3 regions of the Cupriavidus sp. FW305-F7 genome follow, and region 3 is predicted to be linked to each of the others. Evidence: riboswitches for the same ligand, from Rfam matches in the RefSeq annotation. Region 3 holds a riboswitch; each other region holds the start of a gene.
What was found. A riboswitch is a leader RNA that binds a small molecule or an ion and turns the genes downstream of it on or off. The one in region 3 is predicted to bind glycine.

Region 1 (3,274 bases), on a different contig from region 3:
TTTGTTGTGATCGCGCTGGAGAACAAGCTTGGCGAACTGGGCGGCTACCTTGCGGCGGTGACGGGCATCGACTGGTTCAACGGGTTCGGTGAATCGGTGTCGATGGTGACGGGCATCATCTTCATCGTGTGCGTGCTGACTTTCCGCAAGGGGATTGTGGGGAGTTTGGGGCGCGGACCCGAATGAGGCGAAACCCGTCCATGCCCCTAGTTCTCTCCCCTCTCCCCTAAATGGGAGAGGGGGGAAAACATCTGCAAGTTCAGGCTCAGGCCTTGGCCAATGCCAGCGACGCACCCGGCGCGACTGCCAGCTTCGCGCCGAGATGCTGGTAGACAATCCCCGCCACCATATCCGCAGTCACCGCCGACAAGGTCCACCCCAGGTGCCCGTGCCCGGTGTTGTAGAAGATGCATGCCGTCCGCCCGCGCCCCACACGCGGCAGCATATCCGGCATCATCGGCCGCAGCCCGGCCCAAGGCACCACGCTGCGCGTGCTGACGCCGGGGAAGCACTGCTGCACCCATTCCACCAGCGGGCGGATGCGGTCGGCGCGGATATCGCGGTTGTAGCCATTGAACTCGGCAGTGCCGGCCACGCGGAAGCGGTCGTCGCCCAGGCGGCTGGTGACCAGCTTGGTTTCGTCGTCGAGCAGGCTCACCACCGGTGCCGCGGCGCGGCTGGCTTCATCGGTCAGGTTGACCGTGATCGAATAGCCCTTGACCGGATAGATGTTGACGCGGTCGCCCAGCCCCGCAGCCAGTGCGCGGCTGGCGGTGCCGGCGCAGATCACGGCGCCGTCGAAGGTGGAGCTGGCCGTGTCGGCGCCGTCCTGAACGGTCACGGTGGCGCGCCTGCCGTCGGTCTTCACCGCCCGCACGTCCTGGCCGTACAGGCAGCGCACGCCTAGCCGATCGATGGCCGCGGCCAGGCCGCTGGTGAACTTGTGGATGTCGCCGGTGGAATCGCTCTCGGTGAAATAGCCGCCATAGTAGGACCCGGCCAGCGTCGGCTCGATCGCGCGCATCTCCTCGGGCGTCACGGCGCGGCGCTCCAGCCCGCCCTGCGCCAGCAGCGCTGAGACCCGGCCGGCATGGTCGAAGCCGGCCTTGTCGCGGTAGATATGGAGGATGCCTTCCTTCTTCAGGTCGAAATCGATGCCTTCCTGCGCCGCCCAGTCGAACAGGTGCTCACGCGCGGCGATGGCCAGGCGCGCGGTCTCGATGGTGTTACGGCGGTAGTGGGGGATCGCGGCGATGAACTCGGCGAACCAGGACAGCTTGTGCCAGCTGGGCCGGGGATTGAGTAGCAGCGGGGCGTCGTTGCGCAGCATCCATTTCATGCCCTTGACGATGGTCGACCAGTGGGTCCAGACCTCGGCGTTGGAGGCCGACAACTGGCCGCCGTTGGCGAACGAGGTCTCCATGGCGGCATAGCGGTGCCGCTCGAACAGCGTGACGGAGAATCCGCGCCGGGCCAGCGCGTAGGCCGTGGTGACACCCGTGATGCCACCGCCGATGACAGCGATTGATTTCATGATCTGCAGGTTCCAGGAACGTCGATGGTGGGAGCCCGGACGCAATATGCGTGGCGGACGCCCCCTCTGTTCTGGACCTGAGAGATTCACGACACCCGGCCGCCAGGGCGGGGTACGCTTGCTCCTTCGGTATGCCGGCGGACGATAGCGTCCGGCATTCTTCAGAGTGCACTGACTGGTGATGCCGGTCCTTTTGCCTGAGAGTTTCCGGGGCGGTTGCTCCTTCGGCGCTGTGCGCGGCGGGCGCCGCGATAGTCTCTCCCTGCATCACATTGGCTTGACGCCAATCGGGGCAATGTAGTGACAAGGTCCGACGTTGGATATGCGGGTTAACACTTAGGCGGCCTGCCGCCCGCGTCGCTATGTCGCATCGGCCTGCGTCCCCATGCCCCATAAAATGTCAGCGCTCGCTCTCGGGGAGAAGCGCCGTATGCTGCGCTCAGGTGGAGTGAGCCAAAAAAAAAGACGACAACAAGGCTTTCCAGTGAAGATAAATCGCATTGCACTGGCCGTTTCGGCGGTACTGATGGGCCCCGCCGTCGCCGCCGCCCAGGTGGTGGACGCGCTCGAGCCGCTGCAGGAGGTGGTGGTCTCGGCCAAGTCGGAGCGCGGCGAGACGCCGGCCATACCGCCCAACACGCCCTCGCCGGCCTACGGCATCAGCAGCCGCCGCATGGCCGACTTCAATGTGGTGAACACGGAAGACGCCCTCAAATACGCGCCCAACCTCGCCGTACGCAAGCGCTTCATCGGCGATATGAACTCGATCATCTCGGTGCGCAGCACCAGTTCGCGCCAGTCGGCGCGGGGGCTGGTCTATGCGGACGGCCTGCTGCTGTCCAACCTGCTGGGATCGGACTTCAGCTTCCCGCCGCGCTGGTCGCTGGTCAACAGCGCTGAGATCGAGCGCATGGGTGTGCTGTACGGCCCGTATTCGGCGCTGTATCCCGGCAACTCGCTGGGTGCGACGGTGCTGATCACCACGCGCACGCCGGAGAAGTTCGAGGGCGATGCCAGCGTGCAGCTGTTCACGCAGCGCTTCAGCCTGTACGGCACGCACGACAACTTCAACGGGGTCCACGCCAACGCCTATGTGGGCGACCGCGTCGGCCCGTTCTCGTGGCTGGTCAGCGTGGACCGGCAGGACAGCAAGAGCCAGCCGCTGAGCTTCTATACCGCGGCGCGCTCCACGGCCCGTGCCACTTCCGCCGACAAGCCGGTCACCGGCGCCCACTTCGACCAGGACCAGACCGGCCGCGACCGCGTGGTGATGGGCGTGAACAGCGAGGGCGTCACGCATACCGTGCAGGACCAGCTCAAGCTCAAGCTTGGCTACGACATCACCAATACCCTGCAGGCGCAGTTCACTGCCGCCTACTGGCAACAGGACCGCTCCAGCGCCACGGGCAGCTACCTGCGCGATGCCAGTGGCAACGTGGTGTCGAACGGTCCAGTGAATATCGGCGGCTACGAGTATGTGATTCCCGCCAACGCCTTTGCCCCGAGCAATGGCGAGGACGCGCGCTGGCTCTATGGCCTGTCGCTGCGCACGCGCAACGAGACCGGCTGGAATTTCTCGGGCGTGGCGTCGCTGTTCGACGTCAGCAAGGACATCAGCCGCAGCGCCAACACCGTTGGCAGCGGGCCGGGCACGGTGACCTATGGCGACGGCACCGGCTGGCGCACGCTCGACCTGAAGGCCGACTACCGCCCGCAGCAGCTGCAGGGCGGGCACTGGGT
Region 2 (3,274 bases), on a different contig from region 3:
GGCGGATCAGGTCGTCGAAATCCACCGCCTGGTAGGCGTGCAGCGTGGCCACGTAGTTGCGGTAGACCAGCGCGGCCTGGTGCTCGTCGGCATTGGCGGCCTGCGCGATCGCTGCCTCCGGATCGACCATGCCGTTCTTCCACAGCGAGATCGTGCCCTGTACGCCGCGGATCAGCTTCTTGTCGGTGGTGCCCAGCTGCTCCTGGATCAGGCCGAAGCAATCATCCGAATCCATGATCGAAAACTGCGGCTTCAGGCCCACGTGCTCGGCCTCCATGCGCAGGATTTGCACCCCGAGCGAGTGGAAGGTACAGACCGTCAGCTGCTTGAGCGGGATGCGCTTGCCCTCGCGCGTGGTCTTGCCCTCCATCAGCTTGCCGATACGCTCCTGCATCTCCTTGGCGGCCTTGTTGGTAAAGGTGACGGCGGCGATATGGCGCGGCTCGAAACCCTTGTCCTCGATCAGATGCGCGATCTTCTGCGTGATCACCCGGGTCTTGCCGGAGCCCGCCCCGGCCAGCACCAGGCAAGGGCCGTCCAGGTAGCGGACGGCTTCAGATTGGGCGGGGTTCAGGCCATGGGTCATGCGAGGGATGCGGTTGGAGGCGGGGAAATCAGCAGGAACAGCGGAAGGCCAGGCGGGACACGCCGGCACCCCAAAAACGGGCTCGGCGGCAAAGCTGACGATGTTAACACGCTGGCCGCGGCAGGTCAGTCAGCGCAAACCGCGTTGACAGGGCCGGTTGTGTCACTGGCGTAACACTTCGTAAAGGCCGGAGCCAATCGCGCAACGCAACGCTCTAACTGATATGTCCCCCCGGCCTGCGCGGCGGGGGTGACATGCTTGAATCATCACACCGGAGCCAATAATGAAAACCCTGCAGACTTTGACCAAGGTGACCCTGATCGGTGCGACCGTCGCGGCCTTTGCCGGTTGCGCGGACATGACCCCGAAGCAGCGTAATACCGCCATTGGCGCGGGCGCGGGTGCCGTGGGCGGCGCCATCCTCACCGAAGGCAGTGCGCTGGGTACGCTGGGTGGCGCGGCCGTGGGCGGCGTGATCGGTAACGTTGTCACCGACGACAAGAAGAAGTAAGCCAGACCCGCAGCGACAGGTACGGCAGGCTCCCTGGCCGGTTTGACAAAGGCCGGGGCCTCCCGTACATTGCGCGCATCCGACCGGGAGAGCGCGCATCGCCTGCGCCGCCGAAGGGGTATCACCCGAAAACTCTCAGGCACCACGGACCGATCGGATCGGCATGCAATATGCACACGATGCATGCCGCACTCTGGAGAGCGGCACCCGCCATTCGTGGCGAGCGTGCCCACCGAAGGGGCGCACGAGGATGGGGTCCTGCAGGATCCGCCTTGTAATCTCTCAGGTATCGAGGACAGAGGGGTCATCCGCCGCAGCGGATTGCTACGCCACATTCAGGCGCGGCGAGCGTTGCGGCGGATGGCCCTTTTTTGTTTTCGCCAACCGAGATTGCCCCCGAGGATTCCATGACGCTCCAGGCCACGCCCCTCAACGCCATCCACCGCGCCCTCGGCGCCCGCATGGTTGATTTCGGCGGCTGGGACATGCCGGTCAACTACGGCTCCCAGATCGAAGAACACAATGCCGTGCGCACCGACGCCGGCATGTTCGACGTGTCGCACATGTGCGTGGTCGACCTCACCGGCGCCAATACCCGCAGCTTCCTGCGCGGCCTGCTGGCCAACAATGTCGACAAGCTGCAGACCCCGGGCAAGGCGCTCTACTCCTGCATGCTGGATGAGAAAGGCGGCGTGATCGACGACCTGATCGTCTACTTTTTTGCCGAGGACCGCTTCCGCCTGGTCGTCAACGCCAGCACCGCGCTGGGCGACATCGAATGGATCCGCGCGCGCAATGCCGCCACCGGCAGCGATGTGACCATCACGCCGCGCCGTGAAGATGTTGCGCCTGCAGGCGTGCAGCCTCTGGCCATCGTCGCCGTGCAGGGGCCCAACGCCCGCACCACGGTGTGGAGCACCTTCCCCTCGACCCAGCCGTCGGACACGCTCAAGCCCTTCAACGCCGCCGTGGTCCAGGACCCGGCCATCGGCGAGATCATGGTGGCCCGCACCGGCTACACCGGCGAAGACGGCTTCGAGCTGGTGGTGCCGGCCGAAAACGTTGCCGCCGTCTGGGAAAAGCTGAACGCCGCCGGCGTGCGTCCGGCGGGCCTGGGCGCGCGCGACACCCTGCGCCTGGAAGCCGGCATGAACCTGTACGGCCAGGACATGGATATCAACACCTCGCCGCTGGATGCGGGCCTGGCCTGGACGGTGGACCTGCAGAGCGAGCGCGATTTCACCGGCAAGGCGGCACTGGGCGCGGCCGGTTCGCGCCAGCAATTCCTCGGGCTGATCCTGCGTGACAAAGGCGGCGTCCTGCGCGCCCACCAGAAAGTGATCACCCCGGCCGGTGACGGTGAAATCACCAGCGGCACCTTCAGCCCGTCGCTGTCGCAGTCCATCGCCTTTGCCCGCCTGCCGAAGGATGTCGCCGTGGGCGATACCGTGCAGGTGGAGATCCGCGACCGCAAACTCAACGCGACTGTGGTTAAACTGCCGTTTGTGCGTAATGGCAAGGCACTCGTGAGCTGAGGCTCATACCAACGGTCGCCCTCGCCTGCCGGCGCTTGCCGGGCAGGCATCACCCAACAAGAAACAGATCTGTATCCGGAGAACCTCCATGAATTTCCCCGCTGACCTCAAGTACACCGAGTCGCATGAGTGGGTACGCGTCGAAGCCGACGGCACGCTCACCATCGGCATCACCGACCACGCGCAGGACGCGCTGGGCGACATCGTCTTCCTGGAACTGCCCGAAGTGGGCAAGTCGGTCGGTGCCGGCGACGCGCTGGCAGTGGTCGAATCGGTAAAGGCCGCTTCTGACATCTACGCCCCGGTGGCCGGCGAAGTGATCGCCGTCAACGAGGCCGCCACGGCCGCGCCGGAAAGCGTCAATGCCGACGCCTTCGACGCGTGGCTGTTCAAGCTCAAGCCGGCCAACGGCGACGACGTCAACGGCCTGATGTCGGCCGACGCCTACAAGGCCAGCGTCGGCGCCTGACGCCGGCGGCGCCGGTCCAACGATGGACCGGCCACTGCAGACTGACGCGCGCCGTCCCGGCTGACCACCGGCCGGCGCGCACCCCACGAGGTTCTTGCCAATGAACGCCCCGCTTCCCATGAACGCCGCCCAAGTAACCCGGCCCACGCTGGCCGAACTGGAGGCGCGCGACG
Region 3 (3,274 bases):
CGCGTGCATGCCGGCCACGGCCGACGCGCGGCATCATGTCAGGCATCATCGGGCGCAAGCCAGCCCACGGCACCACACGCGAAGTACCGATAGCGAAGTTACGGCGTGTCCAGGCGATCAAGGGTTCGATGCGGTCGGCGCGAATGTCGCGGTTGTAACCGTTAAATTCGGCCGTGCCGGCCACACGGAAACGCCCCGCTCCCAGGCGGCTTGTCACGATCTTCGCGCTCTCATCCAGCAGGCTGACCCACGGCGCACCTTGCACACTGGCTTCGTCGTCCAAATGCACGGTGATCGAATAGCCCTTGACCGGATACACATTGATGCGATCCCCCACCATTTGCGCGATATGGCGGCTCCCGACACCGGCGCAGACAACCAGCGCGTCGGCGACGAGTTCCGTCCCAACGTCAGCGCGCGTGGTCGAGAGCTTATCGTCCAGTGTTGTCTGCAACAGGAGACGAACGCCTTGTTCGGTCATCTCGACGGCCTGCACGTCCACCCCATGCAGGAAGCACACATCGTATTTATGACAGGCCTGCGCGAGGCCGCGCGTGAACTTGTGAATATCGCCGGTGGCGTCTGACGCGGTGAAGTAGCCGCCGTAGTACTGGCCTTGCAGCGTTGGTTCGATCGTCTTGATTTCCTCCGGACTCACAGCATGACGCTCAAGTCCTCCGGCAACGAGGAGAGTGTTGGTCCTGCCTGCGGCCGCAAAGCTCGCTTTGTCGTGATAGATGTGCAGGATGCCGCGATGCTGCAGGTCAAAGTCGATCTGCTCACGCTCTGCCATCTCGAACAGATACTTGCGTGCCTCGATGGCCAACCGAGTGGTCTCGATCGTGTTGCGGCGGTAGCGGGGGATGCTCGCGACGAATTCTCCGAGCCACGAGTATTTATGCCACGATGGCTTGGGATTGAGCAACAGCGGGGCATCTTTCTGCAGCATCCATTTGATACCTTTGAGCAGCGTGCCAGAGCTGTTCCAGACTTCGGCATTGCTGGCGGAAAGCTGGCCACCATTGGCGAACGACGTTTCCATCGCCGGATACAATTGGCGGTCGACGACCGTGACCTGGTAGCCAAGTCTCGAGAGCGTATAAGCGGTAGTGACGCCGGAAATACCGGCGCCGACGATAACAATATGCGTCATGGCAGTCCCTGTGAAGTAAATTCGTGACCGGACGATCCGGCCGTTCACCCCATCTGTCTCGGGACCTGAGAGCTTAGGCGCCAACGGTGCCGGCGCCATCCCCTTCGGTGGGCATGCCTGGCATGCCACTCTCCAGATTTGCAGTAGACGTCACAGTCCTTTTGCCTGAGAGTTTCCGGGGTGGTTGCTCCGTCGGCGCTGGGCACGTGTCCTGCCCAGTCTCTCCTGCGACGTATCGTGGCCATCAACAACTAATGGCCACTTTTGCGTGCTGCTTGTTCAGCATAACCGATTGGTGTCGGTCATGACTCCTGGTTTTTGACAAGTAATCTCACGCTCCTTGTATCGGTCGACACCACGTTGAAAGCTGTATCTGTCCATACTTCACCAACATGCCGACCGATCAGATCTAAGGCCGTAAATTATCGATTGGCCTTAGCCAGCTGTATCGAGCGTTTCCGTACTTCGCAATGCTTAGTGCGAAATGGCTGCTGCTGCGTTGGCGCCGGTTTCTCGCTGGGCCACCATTCTTGTCCAGATCGATTGAGCACGCGGATCCGGGAAGAGTACCGAAAAAAGGAACACCAACATGAAGCCAAATGGAACGGTGACGAGCGCCGGATTACGCAAGGGGAATAGGGGCACCTCGAGCCCAATCAAGCTTGTCCGACGATCGCGGAGCGCATCGATGGTCGACTGTGCGCTCGCGATGGCGGCGCGCGCCTTTGATAGTTCAGCCCCAAGCTCATCACGGCCGGCTCCGGTCGATGCCGCCATCTTTACCGTCAGGTTCTCGATCTTCCTGGCGGCGGTGGCTTGCGTTCGTTCAGCCTGCGCTCTCTCGAGCAAGGGATACTGCATATTGGGCGACACCAGCACAAGCAGGACTGCTGCAAGTGTCCCCCCGACGACGCCGACGCAAACACCGACAGTGCTACACCGACGCCAGTACAGGGTAAGCAACAACGCTGGGAGATTGGCGGAAGCCGCAACGGCATACGCCAGACTTGAAAGATGCGCAACGTTCTGGCCCTTTGCCTGAATGCTCAGAACAATTGCCACGACACCAACGATTGCGGCGGCGGCCTTGGCTGCGATCACTTGCTCTCGTTCGGATACCTCACCACGACGGATTGCCCCGACGTAGATGTCATGGGCAAGGGCGGAGGCTGCGGCAAGCGTAAGCCCTGCCACCACGGCGACAATCGTTGCAAAGGCGACAGCCGCCACCCACCCGAGGAAGAGATTGCCAGCGAATGAGTTTGCCCCACCCCCAAGGAACTGAGCTAGCAGAGGTGCTGCGAGCGTGCCCCCTTTATCTGCGGCAAGGATTGTGCTGGGTCCGACATAGTAGGCGGCAGAAAAGCCAATCACGATAATCATGAGATGGCAGACGCCAATCCACAACATGGCCCACAAGACAGAAGAGCGCGCAGTCCTGGCATCCTTCACCGTGAAGAATCGCATCAGGATGTGAGGCAAGGCGGCCGTCCCAAGCGTAAGCGCCAAGCCCAGCGATACCTGTTCGACAGGGTTCTTCAAATAGAGGCCAGGCTCGAAGAACTTCCGCGCCAGCGAGGTCCCGTCCACTGCATCATTCTGATTCTGGAAAACCGCAGTCAAATGGTGGGCAACTTTTTGACTCGAAAGAACTTCATTGAAAAGAGAATTGACGTCGAACCCGAATGGATAGAGCGCAAGAATCACAATCAACGCGCAAGAAAACAGAAGCAGAATCGCCTTGATGATCTGTACATACGTCGTCGCCCTCATCCCGCCAAACAAGACGTAGACCAGCATCAGCAGCCCAACCATCACGACGGAGGCCTCATACTGGAATCCGACCAGCGCCTTGATGAGGGTTGCGCCGCCTACTATCTGCGGAATCAGGTAGAAGATCGCCACCACGATACTTGATAGCGCCGCGACAATCTTGGAAGCGCGGTAATTGTTGCGATAGGCAAGGACATCACCCAGTGTATAGCGGCCGAGATTCCGACATGGCTCCGCAATCAACAGCAGTACGGGAATGAACGCAACGAAGAAACCGATCAAATACAGGATGCCATCGTAGCCATATAGGGAAATCAACCCGGAGACGCCCAGGAAGGCGGCGGCCGA

Region 1: another riboswitch for glycine. It lies ahead of AC3WL8_RS22520 (D-amino acid dehydrogenase); the one in region 3 lies ahead of AC3WL8_RS23980 (D-amino acid dehydrogenase).
Region 2: another riboswitch for glycine. It lies ahead of gcvT (glycine cleavage system aminomethyltransferase GcvT); the one in region 3 lies ahead of AC3WL8_RS23980 (D-amino acid dehydrogenase).

Annotation. Positions count from the first base shown of each region.
Region 1 covers NZ_JBYSYC010000025.1:27,862-31,135, forward strand. The annotation lists gene AC3WL8_RS22515 (branched-chain amino acid ABC transporter permease) at 1-186, shown strand, start outside; gene AC3WL8_RS22520 (D-amino acid dehydrogenase) at 266-1,579, opposite strand; glycine riboswitch at 1,591-1,709, opposite strand; glycine riboswitch at 1,710-1,808, opposite strand; gene AC3WL8_RS22525 (TonB-dependent receptor) at 1,965-3,274, shown strand, end outside.
Region 2 covers NZ_JBYSYC010000044.1:63,852-67,125, reverse strand. The annotation lists gene AC3WL8_RS31335 (UvrD-helicase domain-containing protein) at 1-586, opposite strand, end outside; gene AC3WL8_RS31330 (YMGG-like glycine zipper-containing protein) at 870-1,097, shown strand; glycine riboswitch at 1,172-1,259, shown strand; glycine riboswitch at 1,281-1,406, shown strand; gene gcvT (glycine cleavage system aminomethyltransferase GcvT) at 1,505-2,632, shown strand; gene gcvH (glycine cleavage system protein GcvH) at 2,721-3,101, shown strand; gene gcvP (aminomethyl-transferring glycine dehydrogenase) at 3,202-3,274, shown strand, end outside.
Region 3 covers NZ_JBYSYC010000028.1:12,772-16,045, reverse strand. The annotation lists gene AC3WL8_RS23980 (D-amino acid dehydrogenase) at 1-1,252, opposite strand, end outside; glycine riboswitch at 1,297-1,391, opposite strand; gene AC3WL8_RS23975 (solute symporter family protein) at 1,628-3,274, opposite strand, start outside.